One region of the Bradyrhizobium sp. F1.4.3 genome, then DNA from elsewhere that is predicted to be linked to it. Evidence: predicted binding sites of a transcription regulator. Region 1 holds the regulator's gene; each other region holds the start of a gene.
The links. Region 1 encodes LexA, which represses DNA repair genes until DNA is damaged. Its sites were predicted from a motif close to TGTTCNNNNTGTGTTCNG; they were not measured.
Positions count from the first base shown of each region.

Region 2: the regulator LexA is predicted to act here: its motif matches at 1,834-1,851, upstream of ABIB73_RS31340 (ATP-dependent Clp protease adaptor ClpS).
Region 3: the regulator LexA is predicted to act here: its motif matches at 1,947-1,964, upstream of ABIB73_RS01985 (single-stranded DNA-binding protein).
Region 4: the regulator LexA is predicted to act here: its motif matches at 3,872-3,889, upstream of ABIB73_RS33515 (ImuA family protein).

Region 1 is NZ_JBEPRN010000001.1:511,075-516,898, forward strand. It holds gene ABIB73_RS02575 (alpha-hydroxy acid oxidase) at 1-616, shown strand, start outside; gene ABIB73_RS02580 (HAD family hydrolase) at 631-1,254, shown strand; gene ABIB73_RS02585 (hypothetical protein) at 1,412-1,618, shown strand; gene ABIB73_RS02590 (molybdopterin molybdotransferase MoeA) at 1,853-3,064, shown strand; gene lexA (transcriptional repressor LexA) at 3,241-3,942, shown strand; gene ABIB73_RS02600 (hypothetical protein) at 4,132-4,335, shown strand; gene ABIB73_RS02605 (hypothetical protein) at 4,528-4,962, shown strand; gene ABIB73_RS02610 (GAF domain-containing protein) at 5,157-5,824, shown strand, end outside.
Region 2 is NZ_JBEPRN010000018.1:60,609-66,432, reverse strand. It holds gene ABIB73_RS31350 (HlyD family secretion protein) at 1-210, shown strand, start outside; gene ABIB73_RS31345 (MDR family MFS transporter) at 152-1,771, shown strand; gene ABIB73_RS31340 (ATP-dependent Clp protease adaptor ClpS) at 1,884-3,599, shown strand; partial or broken gene ABIB73_RS31335 (tannase/feruloyl esterase family alpha/beta hydrolase) at 3,634-5,296, opposite strand; gene ABIB73_RS31330 (GntP family permease) at 5,394-5,824, opposite strand, start outside.
Region 3 is NZ_JBEPRN010000001.1:385,724-391,547, reverse strand. It holds gene uvrA (excinuclease ABC subunit UvrA) at 1-611, opposite strand, end outside; gene ABIB73_RS01990 (outer membrane protein) at 876-1,559, opposite strand; gene ABIB73_RS01985 (single-stranded DNA-binding protein) at 2,117-2,614, shown strand; gene ABIB73_RS01980 (DUF2306 domain-containing protein) at 2,812-3,210, shown strand; gene gyrA (DNA gyrase subunit A) at 3,379-5,824, shown strand, end outside.
Region 4 is NZ_JBEPRN010000021.1:111,680-117,503, forward strand. It holds gene ABIB73_RS33500 (M20 aminoacylase family protein) at 1-577, shown strand, start outside; gene ABIB73_RS33505 (inorganic phosphate transporter) at 654-2,276, opposite strand; gene ABIB73_RS33510 (UdgX family uracil-DNA binding protein) at 2,391-3,788, opposite strand; gene ABIB73_RS33515 (ImuA family protein) at 3,955-4,740, shown strand; gene ABIB73_RS33520 (Y-family DNA polymerase) at 4,640-5,824, shown strand, end outside.

The sequences.
Region 1 (5,824 bases):
CCTGACGGTCGACACAGCCCATTACAGCCGTCGTGAGCGTGACATCGCCAAGCGCTACGTTCGCGAGAGCCGGCTGCGCGCCACCGGCGGCGATTTCCAGAAGGGCCTGGAGTGGCGGACCGTGAAGATGGTCAAGGACAAGTTCAAGATCCCCCTGATCCTCAAGGGCATTGCCACCGCCGAGGACGCCCAGATCGCGGTCGATCACGGCGTCGAGTGGATCTACGTCTCCAACCATGGCGGCCGCCAGCTCGATCATGGCCGCGGCGCCATGCATGTGCTGCCCGAGATCGTCGATGCCGTGAAGGGCCGCGCCAGGATCATGGTCGACGGCGGCTTCTGCCGCGGCACCGACATCGTCAAGGCGATCGCCGCTGGCGCCGACCTCGTCGGCATCGGCCGGCTGCAATGCTGGGCACTGGCGGCGGCCGGTGAAGCCGGCGTGACGCGGATGCTGGAACTCCTGGAGGACGAGGTGCTGCGCTGCCTCGGCCTGCTCGGGGCCACCTCGTTCGCCGAAGTGAACAAATCCTGCCTGCATGCAGCGACGGCCACCAACGCGCCGAGCGTGTTCAGCGCGTTCCCGCTGTTCGACACCGAGCCGTATCGGTACTGACCTGAAAGGATGCAATGACCTCGCTCTCTCCCGGCAGCGCCGACGCGCTTCTGTTCGATCTCGGGCGCGTGGTGCTCGATATCGATTTCTCCAAGGCGATCGCCTGCTGGGCGGGACATGCCGGCTGCAAGCCCGAGGCCATCGCCGCGCGCTATATGCGCGACGAGGCCTACCGGCTGCACGAGGTCGGCAAGATCAGCGACGAGGCCTATTTCGAATCGCTGCGCGCGTCACTCGGGATCGGCATTTCGGATGCGCAGTTCCTGGAAGGCTGGAACGCGATCTTCGCGGGTGAGATGCCTGATATCGCGGAGCTGTTGCCGCGGGCGGCGAAGCAGATGCCGCTCTACGCCTTCTCCAACACCAATCAGCCGCATGTGGACCATTTCTCGAAGGAATATGCCGACCTCCTCGGCCATTTCCGCGAGGTGTACCTGTCCTCCAGCATCGGCCTGCGCAAACCGGATGCGGAAGCCTTCGACCATGTCGTGGCTGCGATCGGCGTGCCGGCGCAGCGAATCGTGTTCTTCGATGACCTTGCCGAGAATGTCGAAGGCGCGCGGGCGTGCGGGCTGACCGCGGTGCATGTGACCTCGCCCCGCGATGTCGGCGACGCGCTGAAGGCACTGGGAATCTGACCGTTGGCGAGGCCCTCCAGTCGGCCGATTCCGGAACAATTTCACCCGGAAATGAGGAACCAGAACACTTTGTGCATTTTTGTACGGAGTTCCAGGAACGGAATGCTGCTTCCGGACTCTTGAGTCCGTCGGGACTTCTACGGACGGACGCATCATCGTGTTGGGCAAAACCTACCTCACCAAGCAAGCCTTTCTCCTTCTCCAATTCGCCAGAACCACCTCCGATTCGGACCTTTCGGCAAAGCTGATCAGCAAGGCCGCCGACCTGAAATCCCAGGCCGATCCGCTGCCCGACAGGGATCAGGGCCCCAAAGCTCCTGATGTGGCGCCGGACGTCAGTCCGGGCCAGCAGACGGGAAGTTGATCGATGCTGGCCATGGCGCGCGTCATTCTCATCCTCGCCTTGGCCACGCTCTTACCGATCCGTCTCGTCTTTCGGATCGTGCCGCGCCGGACCTGACGCCAGCCTCTCGCAATGCAGAGCCGGCGATGCAGGATGAGTAATCCCGCTCCGCAGCTGCTTTGCCTCTGCGCCCGCACTCGGTTAGAACTCTCGCCGCCCATTCGCCCGAACGGCGCCAAGCAGGAGTTTTCACCCGTGGCCTTGATGCCGGTTTCTGACGCGCTTGCCGCGGTGCTTGCCGGCGCTGAGCCGCTGTCCGAAGAAGCGGCCCCGCTGGACGATGCCTTCCATCGCGTGCTCGCGCGCGATGTCGCGGCGCGGCGCACGCAGCCGCCGCAGGCGATGTCGGCGATGGACGGATATGCCGTGCGCGCAGTCGACGCGGCAAAGATCGATTCCCAGCTGACGGTGATCGGTGAGGTCGCGGCGGGCCGGCCGTTTGCCGGAACGGTCGGCGCCGGCGAAGCAGTACGGATCTTCACCGGCGGCGTGGTTCCCGACGGCGCCGACGCCGTCGTGATCCAAGAGGACACGGTCGCAGACGGCAGGCGCATCACCATCAAGGAAGCTGCCATCCGCGGACGGCACATCCGCCCCGCCGGCATCGACTTTCGCGAGGGCGACATGCTCTTGCTCAAGGGCACCAGGCTCACGGAACGCGACCTCGCGCTCGCGGCCGGCATGAACCATCCGCAGCTTCCCGTCCGCCGCCGTCCGAAGGTCGCGGTCCTCGCCACCGGCGACGAACTGGTGATGCCCGGCACCACGCCCGGTCATGGCCAGATCGTCTATTCCAACGGCTACGCCCTGCACGCGCTCGCCCGCCGCGAGGGCGCCGACACCATCGATCTCGGCGTTGCCGCCGACACGCTGGAGGCCACCACGGCGGGCATCCGCCGCGCGCGCGAGACCGGCGCCGACATCCTGATCACGACCGGCGGCGCCTCGGTCGGCGACCACGACCTGGTCCAGCCGGCGCTCAATGCCGAAGGTATCTCGATGGCGTTCTGGAAGATCGCGATGCGGCCGGGCAAGCCGATGATGCACGGGCGGCTCGGCACGATGCGGGTGATCGGCCTGCCGGGCAATCCCGTGTCGTCCTACGTTTGCGGTTTCCTGTTCATGGTGCCGCTGATTCGTGCGCTGTCGGGCCGCGAAGTGATTCATCATCGCCGCGAGCGCGCCGTGCTCGGCCGCGATGTCGGCGCCAATGACCAGCGCGAGGATTATCTTCGCGCGCGTCTCGAGGTGCGCGACGACGGCACGCTCGTCGCCCTTCCGGTCAATCATCAGGATTCCTCGCTGCTCGCGAATCTCGCTGCGGCACAGGCACTTCTCGTGCGCGCGCCGTTTGCACCGAAGGCTGAAACAGGCTCGCCCTGCGAGGTGTTGCGGCTCCCCGCCTGAACGTCTGGACCACATGCGTTCCCTGAACTTTGCGGCGTTCACGGTAAATTAAGCAGTTGCGGAACACATATCGAACATATAGTGTCCGTTCATGATTTGTTTCGAGCATCTAGCGGCTCGCCGCTGAATTGAACGTCTCGGAACCGAACGACATCAACCGGGGGATTTTGATCGAGATGCTAACGCGCAAACAATACGAGCTTCTGCGGTTCATCAGCGAACGCTTGAAGGAAAGCGGCGTGCCGCCCTCTTTCGACGAGATGAAGGACGCGCTCGATCTGCGCTCGAAATCGGGCATCCATCGCCTGATCACCGCGCTCGAGGAGCGCGGCTTCATCCGGCGCCTGCCCAACCGCGCCCGCGCCATCGAGGTGATCAAGCTGCCCGAGCTCCAGGCCGCCGCCGGCAGCCGCCGCGGCTTCACCCCGAGCGTCATCGAAGGCAACCTCGGCAAGGTGCGCGCCAGCTCCAGCGGGCCCGCGGACGACGGCGAACGTCCCGTCGCGGTGCCGGTGATGGGCCGTATCGCGGCCGGTACGCCGATCGAGGCCTTGCAGACCCGCAGCCATACCATCAGCGTACCGCCTGACATGCTCGGCTCGGGCGAACACTACGCGCTCGAAGTGCGCGGTGATTCGATGGTCGAGGCCGGCATCCTCGACGGCGACATGGCGCTGATCCAGCGCAACGAGACCGCCGATACCGGCGACATCGTGGTGGCGCTGATCGACGACGAGGAAGCAACCTTGAAGCGCTTCCGCCGCCGTGGCGCCTCGATCGCGCTCGAGCCGGCGAACGCCGCCTATGAGGTGCGCATCCTGCCGCCCAACCGGGTGAAAATTCAGGGCAAGCTGATCGGGCTTTACCGGAAGTATTAAGCCTATTGCGCTCGGCCGCTTGGCTGGCGGCCGCGCGTTCACGATTGGAGCGGACGATTGTCCGCTCCGGCTGGATAGTCTTTCTGGTTTTGCACAGATTATCCGGCCCCCTCTCCGGCGCTACATCCTCGGCACGCCGCACGAAGCATCCATCGCTTCGCAGGCCTTTGAGAGACCGAGGAGACAACCATGCGCAAGATCATTCTGAGCACAGTCACGGTGGCGCTGATCGCAGCATCAGCGTCGCAAGCCTTCGCCGCACAGTCGCAGCACCATGCCCGCAAGGCACCGCAGGCGACGAGCGAGCAATTCCGCGATGCCCGCAATGCGGTTGAACGGCCGTCGCAGCCGGCCTGGCAATATTCGGGTTGGTCGGCGCCTGCTGGCCGCTGACGTCGAAGCTCCCCAAATGCACGAGTGCAGGCATTGTTCCTCGTGCATTTGAAAAAGATATTGTGATTGTGGCTCGCGGACCCAAGCCGCAGATTTGCCCACAACCAAGCAGAGGGTTGCAGGCTTCCACTCTGATAGAGGCCTGCGCCTCAGAAGAGGCGCGGGTGCTCTATCCTGAATGAGGAGCACCCGATGTGTGACTATAGCCTTCATGCCGTCGCGACGCGTCCCGCAGAAGTCGGCGAGACGATCGTCACGACGACCTTCCGCGGCACCTCGACGCGCGGCTTCGCCTCCGAAGCCGACATGTCCGTCGCGGTCTGCCTGCTGCCGGGAACGGAGCTCGCCTTCGCCGACAGCGTCCGCTACGACAATCGCTGGATCTGGACGCGCACCATCAACTCCCGCGTCGGCAAGTTCGGCAAGGTCGATCCGCACATTCCCGATCGCCATCATGACGCGATCGAATTCCCCGACGGCAAATACGTGCTGGTGACTCAGCTCGTCGAAGGCCAGCGCGCAACCGTGCTGCAATTGCCGGTAACCCAGCCGGTCGGCGAACGCGAGCACAAGCCGCAGATCACCGCCGACAGGCAGCCAACGATCACCCGCCTGCCGATCGGCTGACGCAGCCTTCCCCCGGCCATGGCTGGGGCGAGGATTGAAATGTCCATCGCCGGCCGAGGCCGGCGAGATGGAGTGGTTTGCGTCTCTTTATCTCCCGCCGCACGAAGTTTGCGCTGCCCTGCCTGAATTTTGAACGTCCGCTCCGCTGCCAAATGGCCGATGCTGTTCGCGGCTTGAGGCGGCGGACACGCTCGATGAAAACCTTCATTCGCGTCGTTGAACTCTGGGTGCCTGACCGGACGCGCGTGCGGCTGGAGTTTGGCGGCGGCCTCTACAGCGAAGGCCTGTCCGCATTCAAGGCCGCGAGCGAGAACCTCCGCTTCGGATATGACCAGGGGCTTCCCGGCAAGGCATGGGCCAGCGGCCACCCGGTGATCCTCACCAAATTCGCCAACTCCTATTTCATGCGGACCGATCAGGCTCTCAAGGCCGGCTTGACCTGCGGCGTGGCCGTGCCGGTGTTTGCCGGCGAATTTTTGCAAGCCGTCATGGTGCTGCTCTGCGGCGGCGACGAGGCGCATGTCGGCGCGATCGAGCTCTGGCACAACGATGCCGAGGTCTCGCACGAGATGGGGCTCGTCGACGGCTATTACGGCAGCGCCGACATCTTCGAGTTCAACTCCCGCCACACCAAATTTCCCCGCGGCTTCGGCCTGCCCGGACGCACCTGGAAAGCGGGCCTGCCGCTGATCATCAGGGATCTGCACGATGCAAAGAGTTTTCTGCGCTGGGAGGACGCCGCCAAGGTCGGGATCAATCTCGGCGTCGGCGTGCCCTACCGGACCGGCACCAACCAGACTTGGGTCCTGACATTCCTCTCCGCCCAAGCCACGCCGATTGCGCGCCGCGTCGAGACCTGGGT
Region 2 (5,824 bases), on a different contig from region 1:
GCGCTGGATGCCGAGACCGCGCCTGCGATCGAGCTGAGGCCCGGCATGTCCGTGATTCCGACGATCGCAACACACTCAGCGCCGACCGCGCAAGCGGCAACGACGCCCAAGGCAAACGTCAAAGCAAAGCTTGTTTCCGGAGGGTCGTGCCATGTCAAACAGCCTCTCAATCTCGACGCCAGCACCCGCAACGCCGGCCGCGACGCCTGAGCGCGTCGCCGATCCCAACCGCGCCAGTGCGACGATCTGGGTCGCGGTGTTCGCGGCGATGATCGGCGCCTTCATGGCGATCCTGAACATCCAGATCACCAACGCCTCGCTGCTCAACATCGAGGGCGGCATCGGCACCGGGGTCGACAACGGATCCTGGATCTCGACGTCCTATCTGATCGGCGAGATCATCGTCATCCCGCTGACCGACTATTTGTCGCGGGTGTTTTCCTTCCGCAACATCATGCTGAGCTTCGCGACGCTGTTCGCCGCATTCTCCGTCGCCTGTGCCTTCACCCACGATTTGCCCTCGATGATCGCGATGCGCGGCCTCCAGGGCTTCTTCGGCGGCGTGCTGATTCCGATGGCCTTCACGCTGGTCTTCACCAGGCTGCCGAAGGGCCAGCAGCCGATCGGCCTTGCCATGTTCTCCCTCGCCGTGACCTTCGCGCCGGCGATCGGCCCGACCATCGGCGGCTATCTCACCGAGAACTACGGCTGGCAGACCATCTTCTTCGTCAACGTCCTGCCCACCGCGGTCATGGTGACCACGCTGTTCTTCACGCTCGAGCGCCAGCCCTTGAATCTCGGGCTGCTGCGTGAAGGCGACTGGTTCGGCATCGCGACGATGGCGGTTGGCCTGGCGTCGCTCCAGGCCGTGCTCGAAGAGGGCAACAAGGACGACTGGTTCGGCTCGCCCTTCATCTTGCGGCTTGCGATCATCTCCGCCATCAGCCTGTCGCTGTTCATCACCAACGAGCTCGTGGTGGAAAAGCCGCTGCTGCGCCTGCGCCTGCTGACACAGTGGAATTTTGGCGTCGGTACGATCGCCGCGGTCTTCCTCGGCTTTGCCCTGTTCGGCTCGGTCTACCTGCTGCCCGCCTATCTCGGCCAGGTGCAAGGCTACAATGCCGAGCAGATCGGCAACGTGCTGGCCTGGACCGGCCTGCCGCAACTCTTGCTGATCCCGCTGGTGCCGAAGCTGATGCAACGGTTCGATGCCCGCTATATCGCGACCATCGGCCTGCTGCTGTTCGCCACCAGCTCGTTCATGAACATCATGATGTCGCTCGACTATTCTGGCGATCAGCTGCTTATGCCCAACATCGTGCGTGCGGTGGGCCAGGCGCTCACGCTGGCGCCGATTTCGGCGCTCAGCCTCGGCAGCGTTGCGCCGCAGGATGCGCCCGCCGCCTCCGGCATCTCCAACATGATGCGGAACCTCGGCGGCGCCATCGGCACCGCGGTGCTCGCAACCATCGTCACCAAGCGCGAGCAGTTTCACTCCAACATCATCGGCCAGTCCGTCACGCTCGGTCGCGAGGAGGTCCGCACCCGCATCGCGCAGATGACGGACTACTTCATCGCCCATGGCGTGCCCGATCCCAACGCCGCGCGCGAGCAGGCCATCATCGCGCTCGGCAAGACCGTCAAGCGCCAGGCGCTGGTGATGGGCTATTCCGACACCTTTGCCGTGATCGGCGTGGTGCTGGTGCTCGCCGCGATCGCGGTGCTGCTGACGCGACGGGTGAAGGCGGCGGGCGGTGGGGGCGCGCACTAAAGGCTTAGAGAGCCGATCGCCAATTTAATGCGGTCGCCGCACTTGACGGCCGCATTATTATATGTTCCCTATATGTTCCATTCAATCTTAGATTGCTATGGAGCATGTCGTGATGAGTATGCGTGGTGAGAACGAGCCGGCCCAACTCGTCATTCACAATGACGACGACACTCCGGATCAGTTCGTAATCGATTTGCTCCGTCAGGTTTTCGGCAAGTCGGAACGCGAGGCGGCCGCGCTGGTCACTCAGATCGAGCAGAAGGAAAAGGCGGTCTGCGGGCCCTATCCGCAAGCTGTCGCCGACGCCTTGTTCAAATCGGCCCAGCAACGCGTTTCCCTGGAAGGTCACAGCCTTCGGATCACGCTCGAGGCGATCAAGACGCCTTGCGAGCTCTGCGGCAAGCCCGAGGGCCGGACGGACGTACGGATCGGAAACCGCACGATCTGGCTGTGCAGCGATTGCATGCGCGCGGCAGATGACAAGGCCGATGAAGCGGAAGAAGAGTTCGATTTTGCCTGCGACGTGCTGGACTGGCACTTTACGAAGGTCCCACGCAGCAAGCTCGTCACCACGATCCGGCAGTTTCCCGGTCACATGCGGGTCGATGTCCAGGCGGCCATCGATCGACTGTTCAGCACGGCTATCCGGCTGTTCGGTCTCAACGAAGAGCAGCGCTACGAGACCCTGTCGATTTCGCGCCTCCTCCGCGAGGGCCGCCATGCGCTGGCGATTGCGCCGCTCCAATATTCCGATGTTGAGATCGGCGAAAAGAGCCCGGCCAAATGTCTGGATAATGGATTGTGGCTGTGCGAGCAGGACAATCTTCGTTACGCAGTCTTGCTCTGCGGACATCGCGAATACAGCCGCGAACCGGGAATTCGGATTGAAATCGCCGTGCCCTCGGGCGCCGCAGGCGCGGCGCTCGTCCAGCAATGCTTCGTCAAATTGGAGCAGGCGGTGCAAGCCGCGCGCACCTATCGCGGCAAGATCCTCTCGCTCGACGCCGATAGCGATTATCGCGGCCGTTCGCGCGGCATTACCGTGCACCGCCTGCCGCCGGTCGCACGCGACGAAGTGATCCTGCCAGAGCAGATCCTGCGGCTGCTCGATCGCAACGTGCTGAATTTTGTCGGCACCCGCGACCAGTTGCGCCGGCTCGGCCAGTCGACGCGCAAGGGCATTTTGCTGTACGGGCCGCCGGGCACCGGCAAGACCCACACAATCCGCTATCTCGCAACACATTTGCCCGGGCATACGACGCTGATCATCACCGCCGAACAAATCGGCCTGCTCGGCGCCTATATGGGCTTGGCACGCCTGCTCCAGCCCTCGATGGTCGTGATCGAGGACGTTGATCTCATCGCCCGCGACCGCGACGACATGGGACCGTGCGAGGAATCCATGCTGAACAAGCTGCTCAACGAAATGGATGGGCTGAAAGAGGATGCGGACATCCTGTTCGTTCTGACCACCAACCGGCCCGAGGATCTCGAAAGCGCCCTCGCCGGTCGCCCCGGTCGCATCGATCAAGCCATCGAAGTGCCACTCCCCGATGAGACCGGCCGCGGCAAGTTGGTTCGCCTTTATGGCAAAGAACTGCCGCTCGACGAGGCGGTGGTCGCGGAGGCTGCCCGGCGCAGCGAGGGCACGAGTTGCGCCTTCATCAAGGAGTTGATGCGGCGTTTGGCGCAGGCGAGCCTCGCGCGCGACGGCGGTAACTCGATCGTTTCGGTCGACATCGACGAGGCGTTGGACGACATGCTGTTCTCCGGCGGCCGGCTCAATGCGCGGCTTCTGGGAGGCGCGCAGGCGATGGCAGCGGGGTGACACCCGCCACCATGGCGGTTCGCTCAGGTTCGTCTCACGGCGCGCAGGTGAAGCTCGACGCCTCGGTCACCGGGCCACTCTTGTAGTGCGGCCAGGCCGGCCAGCGGCACAGCGGCATCGCGCGCAATGTCGCAAACGACAGCGCCTCGACTTTTTGCTCGGTGACTTCGAGATCGCCGGGCGCCTTGCCGTTCTCGACCCAGTCGACCAGTGCACTCAGCATGTCGACATTGGCCGGCGCGCCGGAGCCGACATGGTCGACGCCGGGCGCGGTGTAGAGCCGCGCAAACTCCGCGGTTTCGGCCTTGCCGAGCTTGCGCTCGACACTCTCGAAATAGCGGATGCCCGCATAGGGGCTCTGCGCATAGTCTGACATGTGCTCGAGCATGATCAGCCGGCCGCCGCGGGCGCGGAAGCGGCCGAGATCGGGATCGGTCGAATCCATCAGGCTCGAGACCTCGAGCAGCCGCGCCTTGTGTTCCTCGGGGTTTGTAAGTGGTGACGTCGAGCTTGGGATCGCGTGCGAACACATATTGAATGCCGCCGGCGCCATAGATCCAGGCAATGCCGTTGCTGGGCGCAGGCGGCTGCGCGGGCGGCGCCGTGCCGAGCCACCACGCGATCCAACCACCGGTCGGGCCGATCGCCGGCGTGTCCTCGCCGGAGACGCCCCAGCCCGGATAGTCGTCAAGACCATTGGCGAGCGCGAACGGAAATTTGTAGGTCGCGTGCAGCGTGTTCACGGCCTTGATCTGCGCGTCGGTGAGGCACTGGTCGCCCGTCTTACCGCTGGCACAGCGCAGCGTCTCGACCTTGAACGCCGCCTTGCAAGCGACGGGATCCTGCACCAGCGCATCGTCGGAGCCATCGGTCTTGTCGCAAGCGGCCCGCACTGCGTCGGCCACGAGCTTCACCTGCGCCGGATTGATCCAGCCGTCGCCCATGGTCGCAAGGCCCGAACGTGTGCCGGCATGCTGGAGGCCGACCCAGTTGATGACGGGCACGCGGGCGAAAATGCCGTCGAAATCGTCGGGATAGCGCTGCGCCATGGTGAGGCCTTCGCGGCCGCCTTCCGACGAGCCCATGAAGTACATCTTTTCCGGCTTCTTGCCGTAAGCGCGCTCCATCAGCGTGACCGCAGCATCCCGCACCTTCTTGTAGGCGCGATGGGCGAAATTCTCGAAGGCCTCGTCGTTGAGCGCGAACAGCTGCGGCGGCTCGCCCGGCTTGGATTCATGGCCAGAGTCGGTGCCGTAGGTGACGAAGCCGCGCGCGAGCGGCGACGGCTTGTCGAAGGGATAGGCCGGCGGCAGCCCGAGGCCCGTAATCAGCACGCCGTTGAAGCCGCCGCCGCCATATTGCACGGAGCGCCCATTCCATTCGACGGGAAGGTTGACCTGGAATTTGATCGGCGGCGCCTTGGGATCGGCGGGATCGATATGGCCCAGCACCTTGCAGAAGGCCGGGTTCGCCGGCGTGATCCGCCCCGATGGCGTTGGTCCACGTTCGGTGACGGCGAGCTGGGATGGCGCCTGCAACGTCGCGGAATCGATCTTCACGGCGCCGGCGCCGCCGATGAGGCCATTGCAGACCGTGTCCGCGTCTTCCGCCAACGTCGCCGCCGATGCAGCATTCGCGCCCAGCGCGGCCGCGGTGGCCACGAGCAACACACACAGAATCGCACTCCTTCGCGTCATCGTTTCCACCCGGCTTGCTCTATTTTGTTGCGTTCGACAGCTGGCTGCATTGAATGCAACGTTCGAGCTTGCGTCAATCGCTTTGGCCGGCCTTCCGTCAAAACGATCCCAGCGCGCTGCCCAGGGCGATCACGGCCACCAGCGCCAGCAGCGATGTCACGATGCCGACCATCACGATGTCGAAATAGCTGTCGCGATGGGTCAGGCCGCAGATCGCGAGCAGGCTCACCACGGCACCATTGTGCGGCAGGATATCCAGTGTCCCTGAGCCGATGACCGCCACGCGATGCATCAGAGAAAGGTCAATGCCGGTGCGCGCAGCGAGCTCGACATAGGTCTGGCCGAGTGCGTCGAGCGCGATGGTCAGGCCACCGGACGCCGAACCGGTCAGCGCGGCCAGGATATTGGTCGCGACCGCGAGCGACACCAGCGGACCGCCTTCGATCGCGAGCACCCGATCGCGCACCGTTTCGAAAGCCGGCAACGCCGCGATGACCGCGCCGAATCCGACGAGGCTTGCAACGCTGA
Region 3 (5,824 bases), 130 kb from region 1:
GCGAGCTCATGGAAGGTGCCGTCGATCTTGACGCGCTGAAAGCCCTTCTTGAGCCATTCGGCGAGCTCTTTCCTGTACTCGCCCTTGCGGCCGCGCACGACCGGGGCGAGCAGATAGAGGCGGGTGCCCTCGGGCAGCGCCAGCACGCGGTCGACCATCTGCGATACGGTCTGGCTCTCGATCGGTAGGCCGGTCGCCGGCGAATAGGGTACGCCGACGCGGGCCCATAACAGGCGCATGTAGTCGTAGATCTCGGTCACCGTGCCGACAGTGGAGCGCGGGTTCTTCGAGGTCGTCTTCTGCTCGATCGAGATCGCCGGCGACAGGCCGTCGATCTGGTCGACGTCCGGCTTCTGCATCATCTCCAGGAACTGGCGGGCATAGGCCGACAGCGATTCAACATAACGGCGCTGGCCTTCGGCATAGATGGTGTCGAAGGCGAGCGAGGATTTGCCGGAGCCGGACAGGCCCGTGAACACCACGAGCTTGTCGCGGGGAATCTCGACGTCGATGTTCTTGAGGTTGTGCTCGCGCGCGCCACGGATCGTAATTGCGCGCAGGTATGCTCCCGCGTTCTGCTGTTGGCGCTTCGCCTTGATCACTTCATCCATCCTGGTGGTCCTCAAGGAATCCCAAAGGCGCGCGATCGCGCCAAGGTTGAAGGCGCGCTTTGCCCGGAACCGGGATCGGCGCCGATGGGTATGCCGGCGAACGTAGGAAGAACGGGGACGGATTTCCAGTGCGACTTGCGAATCGTCAACGGATTGTTGGCGTGCTGGCGGCATTTGGCAGCAGGAACGGGCGGAACGTGCCGCCAAACAAAAAGGCCGGCGCGAGGCCGGCCTTCCGTAACGCTGTGGCGTTGGAGACGAAGCTCAGTACTTCGCGACGATCGGGCCCCCGAAGTGATAGTTTACGCCGACCTGCACGGTGTGGAAGTTGAGCGTGCCGGTGGGCAGGGCACCGAAGTACGTTTCGCCGCCGAGGCTGCGATAGAGGTACTCGCCCTTGATCGACCACTGCGGAGCAATGAACGCCTCGACGCCCGCGCCGACGGTCCAGCCGGAGTGCCACTTGCTGTCCGACGCGGTCACACCGAGCGCGCTGATGCTGACCTTGTTGTCGATCCAGGCGTAGCCGCCGGTGCCGTAGAACAGGACGTTGTTGACGGCCCAGCCGATGCGGCCGCGCACGGTGCCCATCGCATCGGTCTTCGAGCTCAGCGTCGTGCTCACAACACCGAAGCCGGGGACAGCGACAGGACCCGTCGCCGAGGCGCTGACGTCAGCCCAGGCGCCGTCGGCCTCGAGGCCGAACACGACGTTGCCGGTCTGCCAGTTGTAACCGGCGGTGCCGCCGACGAAGCCACCCTGCATCCTGGGGCTGTTTGCGTCTTCCCAGGCGCCGCCACCGACGATACCGAGGTAGAACCCGGTCCAGTTGTAGACCGAGGCCACAGCCACCGGAGCCTTGGTGTAGGGGCGTGCTGCGAGATCGGCGGCCGAAGCCGGAGCAGCGAGAGCGAACAAACAGGCCGAAGCCAACAAAACCTTCTTCATTTTCAACTTAATCCCAGTCCCGGTTTCTGTTCTTGGCCTTCCACGATCGGAAGGGCATCGGACGCGTTGGTCCAACTGATGTCGTGCTTACACCACTGAAGCTGCAAGTTGTGTCTCTCAAAAGTCACAACAGACGCATAATGTAACACTCACTGTCCTATTAATTCCCGCGGGGAGCACGCAGCAAAAGGGCCGACACGAAGCCGGCTTTCGATTTTCAAGTGATGTCAGAGGGATATCGGTACTTCGCGATCACCGGGCCACCCCAGCGAAGTTCACGCGGATGAGGTGGATATCGACGTCCTGGCTGATCCGCTCGGAGCGTGCAGCAACGCCAGGTGGTGCGCCGGCGAAGTTGCCGGAGCACATTCGGCATTAAAATCTCGCTGGAACAAATCTGGAACAAAGCTTGGGCCGATGCTATATGTGGGGATAACCCGAGGGCTGATGGGCTGATCGGTCCGCGCAAGCGTATAGGGTCGCGTCAACAGGCTGAAGAGGACCGCGGGGCGCGGCCCGGCCTCATGAATTCAGTGGCATTGGAGTGGAGAGCGGCGATGGCGGGAAGCGTCAACAAGGTCATTCTGGTTGGAAATCTCGGCAAGGATCCGGAGATCCGCCGCACCCAGGATGGGCGGCCGATTGCAAATTTGAGCGTTGCCACCTCGGAGACCTGGCGTGACAAGGCCACCGGCGAGCGCAAGGAAAAGACCGAGTGGCACCGTGTCGTGATCTTCAATGAAGGTCTCTGCAAGGTTGCCGAACAGTACCTGAAAAAGGGCGCCAAGATCTACGTCGAAGGTGCGCTCCAGACGCGCAAATGGACTGACCAGAGCGGTGCGGAGAAGTACTCCACCGAGGTCGTGCTTCAGGGCTTCAACTCGACCCTCACGATGCTCGATGGCCGTGGCGGCGGGGGAGGCGGCAGCTTTGGTGAGGAGCCGGGTGGCGATTTCGGCTCGTCCGGTCCCGTCAGCAGCGCGCCGCGCCGGCCGGTGGCCGCTGGTGGTGGTGGTGGCCGCAACAGCGACATGGACGACGACATCCCGTTCTGAGGTGGGCGCCTCGTCCTGACCGTCGCCTTGCTCGCGTGATGCGGCAGGATTTCTTACCAATTTGCGGGTAAAGCTCGGTTTTTCCCGGCTTACGTCTTGTGCTGCCTTCAGGTTTTGACGGGCTGTCATGTGAATGGTATTAACTTTATGTTAATCCTGTTTACATGGGTTGCCGGTCGATTTGGAGGAAGCCCCGCATGAGCCTTGCGCCGTTGCTTGAGGCTGCTCCGGCCATCCCGCTGCATGCTTTCGCCGCGATGGCGGCCTTCCTGCTCGGCCTCGTCCAGTTCGCGGCCCCCAAGGGTACGCTGCCGCACCGGACGGTCGGCTGGATCTGGGTGGCCCTGATGACGTTGGTGGCCGCGTCCTCGTTCTGGATCCACCAGATCCGCCTGGCGGGGCCGTTCAGCCCGATCCACCTCCTGTCGATCTTCACGCTTGTAATGCTTCCGCTGGCGGTATGGCGCGCCCACGCCCATCGCGTCGCCGCTCACCGGCGCATCATGATCCTCCTGTTCGCGGGTGCGCTGGTGGTGGCGGGCCTGTTCACGCTGGTGCCCGGGCGCATCATGCACCGGGTGATTTTCGGGGCCTGACGGGCGGTTTGCGGCGGCCGATTTGGAGCCCGTTTCTGATGGCGGCGCGGAGTGCGTAAGTCTCTGGAAAAACAGTCGGAAAAAGCGCTTCCCTGGAGCTTGCAAGGGTGGTTATCAGGGGGGCGATGCGCTATATGATTCCCAGATAAAAACTCACCGGATTCCCCCTTGGCTGACGACGACAACAAGCCCGGCGACCAGCCGGCGCAACCCTCGGACATTCGCCCCGTCTCGATCTTCGAGGAGATGAAAAAGTCCTACCTCGATTACGCCATGAGCGTGATCGTGGCGCGTGCGTTGCCTGATGCCCGCGACGGACTGAAGCCGGTGCACCGCCGCATCCTGTACTCGATGCACGAGCAGGGGCACACGCCCGACAAGAAGTACGTCAAGTCCGCCCGCGTGGTCGGCGACGTCATCGGTAAGTATCATCCGCACGGCGACCAGTCGATCTACGACGCCATGGTCCGTATGGCGCAGGACTTCTCGATGCGCGTGCCGCTGATCGACGGCCAGGGCAATTTCGGCTCGGTCGACGGCGATCCGCCGGCCGCTTATCGTTATACCGAAGCGCGGCTGACCAAGTCGGCGCTGGCCCTGCTGGCCGACATCGACAAGGACACCGTCGACTTCCAGCCGAACTACGACAACAACGAGACCGAGCCGTCGGTTCTTCCGGCCAAGTTCCCGAACCTTCTGGTCAACGGTGCGGGCGGCATCGCAGTCGGCATGGCCACGAACATTCCGCCGCACAATCTCGGCGAGGTCATCGATGCCTGCGTGGCGCTGATCGACAATCCCGCGCTCACCATCGACGAACTGATCAACATCGTTCCCGGACCGGATTTCCCGACCGGCGGCATCATTCTCGGACGGGCGGGTATCCGCGCCGGCTACCATCTGGGCCGTGGCTCGGTCGTGATGCGCGGCAAGGTCACGATCGACACCATCCGCAAGGAGCGCGAGGCGCTCATCGTCACCGAGATTCCGTACCAGGTGAACAAGGCGACGATGGTCGAGCGCATCGCCGAACTGGTCAAGGAGAAGAAGATCGAAGGCATCGCCGATCTGCGCGATGAATCCGACCGCGACGGCTTCCGCGTCGTTATCGAGCTGAAGCGCGACGCCGTGCCCGACGTGGTGCTGAACCAGCTCTACAGATTCACGCCGCTGCAGACGAGCTTCGGTGTCAACATGGTGGCGCTCGACAGTGGTCGGCCGCGGATCATGAATCTGAAAGACCTGCTCGCCATCTTCGTCGACTTCCGTGAGCGGGTCGTCACGCGGCGAACCAAGTTCCTGCTGGGCAAGGCGCGCGACCGCGCGCATATCCTGGTGGGTCTCGCCATCGCCGTTGCCAATATCGACGAAATGATTCGCGTCATCCGCACCTCACCGGACCCGACCACGGCGCGCGACACCCTGATGTCGCGCGACTGGCCGGCCCGGGACGTCGAGGACATGCTGACCCTGATCGATGACCCGCGCCACCGCATCAGCGAGAACGGCACCATCCGGCTGTCGATGGAGCAGGCCAGGGCCATTCTCGATCTGCGTTTGCAGCGCCTGACGGCACTCGGCCGTGACGAGATCCGCGAAGAGCTCGACACGCTCGCCGGCGAAATTGCCGATTATCTCGACATCCTGCGCTCACGCGCTCGCGTGCTCGACATCGTCAAGACCGAGCTTGCCGAAGTGAAGGCCGAGTTCGCCACCCCGCGCCGGACCGTGATCATCGAGCAGGAAGGCGAGGTCGAGGACGAGGACCTGATCCAGCGCGAGGAAATGGTCGTCACTGTTTCGCACGCCGGCTATGTCAAGCGCGTGCCGCTGTCGGCCTATCGGGCCCAGCGCCGCGGCGGCAAGGGCCGCGCCGGCATGCAGACCCGCGACGAGGATTTTGTCAGTCGGCTGTTTGTAGCCTCCACGCATACGCCGGTGCTGTTCTTCTCGTCGCGCGGCCAGGTCTACAAGGAAAAAGTCTGGCGGCTGCCGATGGCTGCGCCCAACGCGCGCGGCAAGGCGCTGATCAACATCCTGCCGCTGGAGCAGGGCGAGCGCATCACCACCATCATGCCGCTGCCCGAGGATGAATCCACCTGGGCCAACCTCGACGTGATGTTCGCGACCACCGGCGGCAATGTCCGCCGCAACAAGCTGTCCGACTTCGTTGACGTCCGCCGCTCCGGCATCATCGCCATGAAGCTCGACGACAATGAAGCGATCGTCGACGTGCAGATCTGCACAGAGCGCGATGACGTGCTGCTGACCGGTGCCGGAGGCCAGTGCATCCGCTTCCCCGTCACTGACGTGCGCGTGTTCACCGGGCGCACCTCGATGGGCGTGCGCGGCATTGCGCTTGGCGAGGGCGACAAGGTGATCTCGCTGGCGATTCTGCGCCATGTCGAGACCTCTTCGGACGAGCGCTCGGCTTACCTGAAGATGCGCCGTGCGGTCGCCGGCGAAGCTGCGGTTGAGGAGGCGGCGGTGGATGCTGAGGCCGAGGAGACCTCCGGCAGCTTCCAGCTCTCGCAGGAGCGCTACATTGAAATGTCGGCGCAGGAGCAGGTCGTGCTGACGGTGTCCGTCAATGGCTTCGGCAAGCGGACCTCGT
Region 4 (5,824 bases), on a different contig from region 1:
CGGCCACGCCGCGCGTCCGCACAAATGCGTGGATTCGGTGCTGGTCGGCGCGCAGCTGATCACGGCGTTGCAGTCGATCGTCGCGCGCAGCATCGATCCGCTGGAATCGGCCGTCATCTCGATCTGCGAGTTCCACGCCGGCAATGCCCGCAACGTCATCCCGCAGACCGCGGAGCTTCGCGGCACCATCCGCACGCTGACGCCCGAGGTGCGCAAGCTCGTCGAGAAGCGCGTGCGCGAGGTTGTTGCTGGCGTGGCGCAGATCACCGGCGCCACGATCGACCTGCACTACAAGCGCAATTATCCGGTGGTGGTCAATCACGCCGCGGAGACCGTGGTGGCGACGCGCATTGCGAAGCAGGTCGCTGGCGACGCCAACGTGCTCGAGATGGCGCCGCTGATGGGCGGGGAGGACTTTGCCTACATGCTGGAAGCGCGACCCGGCGCCTTCATCTTCTGCGGCAACGGCGACAGCGCCGGCCTGCATCATCCCGCGTACAATTTCAACGACGAGGCGATCGTCTTCGGCACGTCCTACTGGGTCAAGCTGGTCGAGGAGTCGCTCGCGGCGTCCTGAGCCGCGATGCCGGGATGGAAACGATAAAGGGCCCGTGCACCGCACGGACCCTTTGACGTCGGCGAGCGGCGATCTCTCAGAAGACGTGAGAGAAGAAATAGTACAACGAGCCCGAGATGATCATCGCGGCCGGCAGGGTCAGCACCCAGGCCATGGCGATGTTGCGGATCGTGGCCCATTGCAGGCCCGAACCGTTGGCGGCCATCGTGCCGGCGATGCCTGACGACAGCACGTGGGTGGTCGACACCGGCAGGCCGTAGATGTCGGCGGCGGCGATGGTGGCAGCCGCCGTGATCTCGGCGCAGGCGCCTTGCGCGTAGGTCAGGTGCGTCTTGCCGATCTTCTCGCCGACCGTGACCACGATGCGCTTCCAGCCGACCATGGTGCCCAGCCCAAGCGCGATGGCGACCGCGATTTTCACCCAGCCGGGGATGAACTTCGTGGCGCTGTCGAGCGAACCCTTATAGGCGTTGAGCACAGCGACGTCGGTGGCGTTAAGCTCGGCTTCCTTGTCCTTCATCAGGAAGCGGAGCGCTTCCGAGGCAAGGTACATGTCGTTGCGGGTGTTGCCGACGACATCCGCCGGAACCTTCGCCAGCGATCCGTAGGTCGTAACCTGCTTGGCGATATCGCGCACGAGCACGGCGAGCGACGGGAAGGTGCCGCCGTTGACTTCGCGCGTGGCGACGTAGCTGGTCACCGCGGGCCGCGGATTGCCGAGCACGTTGTAACCGGCAGCCTTGCCCTCGATGATCTTGCTGGCCGCGTCCGAGTTCGTGACGAAATGTTCGATCTCGGTCGCCGGCAGCGCGCGGTTGAGCGCATAGGCCGTCGGCACGGTGCCGATCAGGATCAGCATGATCAGGCCCATGCCCTTCTGGCCGTCGTTGGAGCCATGGAAGAAGCTCACCAGCGTGCAGGTAAGGATCAGGATGCCTCGGATCCACCACGGCGGCGGCTGGTCACCCTTCGGCTCGCCAAACAGGGCCGGCGTCGCGCGCAGCAGCACGCTGCGCAGGATGTACAGCAGGATCGCGGCGAGCGCGAAGCCGAACAGCGGTGACAGCAACAGGGCCTTGCCGATGTTGGTCGCCTGCGACCAGTCAACGCCCGAGGTCCCGCTGCGGCCATGCAGGACCGCGTTCATGATGCCGACGCCCATGATCGAGCCGATCAGCGTGTGCGAGCTCGACGCGGGCAGGCCGAAATACCAGGTGCCGACGTTCCAGATGATGGCGGCGATCAGAAGCGCGAACACCATCGCGAAGCCGGCGCTGGAGCCGACCTGAAGGATCAGCTCGACCGGCAGCAGCGAGACGATGCCGAACGCCACTGCGCCCGAGGACAGCAGCACGCCGAACAGGTTGAACATGCCGGACCACACCACGGCGATGTTAGCGGGCAGGGAGCGGGTGTAGATGACGGTCGCGACCGCATTGGCGGTGTCGTGGAAGCCATTCACGAACTCGAAGCCGAGCGCGATCAAAAGCGCGACAAAGAGCATGAGGAAGGGGGCGATGCTCTTGACCTGCGTGCCGGTCGCATCGACGTCGACCCAGATGCTGTAGGCGACGAAGAGCAGTGCGGCGGCGATGACCCCCATATAGATGATGCCAGTCAGCGGATGGAATCCGCCTTCGAGGTCGGGGCCCTTACGCAAGGCTGGCTCGATGGAGCCGGGTAAAGCAACGTCACTCATCGGAATTCTCCTGTCCCAATGCCCTGATTTTGCGCGCGGCATGTGACAGCCAGTTGAAATGGTTGAAAAACTATTGATAAGGTGGAACCTTTCCACCGCCTGTTGCGGAGTGTGTCAGGCGGCGTGGGCGGATTTGCTCTGCAAGCCGGCGGCGATCTTCAGATCTTCGACAAAGCGCTGATATTCCAAAATTTTGGCCTCGGGATCGGGCAGCCGGAGCAAATAGGAGGGATGGACGGTCACGAGCGCCTTGCGGCCGTCAGGAAGATCGATCAGCCGGCCGCGGGTTTTGCCGATGGGCGTGATCTTGCCGAACACGCTTTGTGCGGCGGTGGCGCCCATCGCCACGATGAGATCAGGCTGGATTGCCGAAACTTCCCGCTCATACCATTGCCGGCACGCCCGGATCTCCGGCGTCGCAGGCTTTTGGTGCAGCCGGATTTTTCCGCGCGGCAGAAATTTGAAGTGTTTGACCGCGTTGGTGACGTAGACCTTCTTGCGGTCGACGCCGGCCTCCTCCAGCGCGCGGTCGAGCATCTGGCCGGCCGGGCCGACGAAGGGATGGCCGGCGAGGTCTTCCTTGTCGCCGGGCTGCTCGCCGACCAGCATGATGGTGGCGTCCTTTGGACCTTCGCCGAATACGGTCTGGGTCGCGTCCTTGTAGAGCGGGCAGGCGCGGCAATGGGCGGCCTCCTCGCGGAGCGCTTCGAGATCGTCGGCGGCGGTCTTGCGTGTCATCGGAGCCTCCGGCCGCGGGGAAATCCGTCCGCCGGTCCAGCGTTCGGCATCAGCGAGCAGAGGTCCAAGTATCGACGCGTCCTGGAGGTTCCTCCGGCGCTTCACCGGCGCGTCAGTCGTCGTCAGCCGGTCGGGCTGGAAATGGCGCCGCCAGGTTTCCTCCAAGCGGCCTGGGGCAGGCCACTCCGTCCGGCTGATCCCAGGCGTGAAGGAGATCGCGTGACCGTCCCAATGGGCACAAACGTCAGGTGTGAGGATCGACCAGGGCATATCGGCAAAACGACGCGCGAAGAACGGCGCGGCGAATGCGACGATGTGATGCTCCGGCTCGAACCAGGCGGCGTAATGCGCCTTCTGCTCGCGCCCGATCTCGCGGAAGCGGATGAGGTCGCGCATCCGCTGCGCATCGCTCTGCACCGCGCCTGCCATAGCGGTTGCCTGTGCCACGTCGGGATCGGTCATCGTTGCGAGCAGGTCGTGATCGGCCTTCAACCGCCAGAGCAGGCGATAGACCAGTGCAAAGCGCGCGCCGTCACGATGCAGGATCGCGATGCGGGCAAGCTCGATGAAATTGGCCGGCACGGTGAACGTGCTCTCGGTCTCGATCGGCGGGAGGCTCGGCGCTTCGGACAGGCCGGGCGGTGCCTGGTCTTTCGTTTGGCCTTGCACGTGCCACGTCACGTCCTCCGGCGCGATGTGATGAAGCGCGAGCGCGCGTGCGGCTAGACGCCAGCCGTCGAAATCGGTCTCGCTGTCGAGGGCAATAAGGTACATGACACTCGAATCCTCTTGATTTTACTCATGAATCCGTAGGCGCGCCAATTTGATTGACTCTCATACGCCCGTTAGCTTTATATTAGAACATATCATGAACAAATGAGCCGGCCGCTGGTTCTCTTTTTGAGAGCCATCGGCAATCACCTCTGAAGGAGCGGCGAGCATGAGCGGCGCACGCATCAGCGCGCTTGCGACCTTGCGCGGCCAGATCGAGCGCATCGAGACCACCGAGGTCGTGCATCATCGTGATCGCGTGACGCTCGGCCACGGCGAGGCGGACAGCGCCCTGAAGGGCGGGCTCGCGCGCGCGGCAATTCACGAGGTGTTTTGCGAGGGGCGCCAGGGCGCGACCGCGACGGGATTTGTCACCGGACTTGCGGGGCGTGTGACAGCGCGCAAACCGCTGTTATGGGTGCGGCAGGATTTTTCGGAAATTGAAACCGGCGCGCTGTCGATGAACGGGCTTGCCGAGCTCGGCCTCGATCCGCGCCGCGTGGTGATGGTGCGTGCCGCCGATGTGGAGAGCGCGTTGCGCACCTCGGCCGACGCACTTGCCTGCGATGCGCTCGGCGCGGTCGTGCTCGAGCTCTGGGGCGAGACCAGACAGTTCGATCTCGTGGCGAGCCGGAAGCTCACGCTCGCAGCACAAGCCTCAGGTGCGACCGGCCTCTTGCTGCGCATGGCGGCGCAGCCGCTGCCCTCAACCGCGGAGACGCGATGGATGCTGCGCGCGGCGCATTCGCCACCGGGCGCCATGTGGAGCGCCTGGGGTGCGCCGCGCTTCGATGCCGAGCTGTTGCGCAATCGTCACGGCCCGTGCGGCCGGTGGATCATGGAATGGAAGTGTGATGAGTGCCAATTCAGTGAACCGTCGGCGTATCCTCAGCCTGTGGCTGCCGCGCCTGCCCATCGACCGGATCCAGCGGCTCTTCAACGGCGGATTGGGTAATAATCCTGAGCCCAACATCGTCGTCATCAAGGACAACAATGCGCTGGTGATCCATGCGCTCGACGATGCGGCATCGCGCTTGGGCCTGCATATCGGCCAGCCGCTGGCCAATGCCCGGGCGATGTGCCCGGAGCTGAAAGTGTTCGATGCCGATGTCGTGGCCGATGCAAAAACGCTCAGCGACATCGCCGACTGGTGCGACCGCTTCACGCCGCTGGTCGCGCTCGATCCGCCGCACGGACTGTTCCTGGACATCACCGGCTGCGCGCATCTGTTCGGCGGGGAAGCAGCGCTGTTGCAGGCGCTGGTCCGTGCGCTCGCCCGCCAGGGCTTTGTCGTCAGCGCGGCGATTGCCGGCACCTCTGTCTGCGCGCGCACGCTGACGCGGCAGGCGTCCGGCACCATCGTCGCCGATGGCAGAGAGGCGGAGGCGATCAGCGCCCTCCCGGTGTCCGCGCTCGGCGCGGGCGAGGCCATCACCACCGGCCTGCGCCGGGCCGGCCTGAAAACCATCGGCGATGTCGCCTCCCGCGCACCGCACGAGATCACGGCGCGGTTCGGCGCAGGGTTTTCGACCCTGCTCGTGCATGCGCTGGGACAGGGCGATGCACCGATCAGCCCGCGCAAGCCGCTGCCTGACTACATCGTGGAGAAGCGTTTCGCCGAGCCGATCGCGACCGACACTATGATCGCGATGACGCTGTCGCGGCTCGCCGACACGCTGATTGCCTCCATGGAGAAGCAAGGCAAGGGCGCGCGCCGGCTGGAGGCCGCGTTCTTCCGCACCGACGGCGTGGTGCGCGCGATCATGGTCGAGACCGGGCGGCCGGTCACGCAAAGCAAAGTCATCGATCGGCTGTTCCGCGAGCGTCTCGATGCACTCGCCGATCCCCTGGATCCCGGCTTCGGCTTCGACATGGTGCGGCTGTCGGCGAGCCGCACCGAAATCGTGGTGCAGGAGCAGCGCGATCTCGATGCCCACGTCCATGACAATGACGAGCTTGCCGCGCTGATCGACCGCATCGCCGCGCGCATCGGCGGAAAGCGCGTGGTCGTGCACCTGCCGCAGGACACGCATATTCCG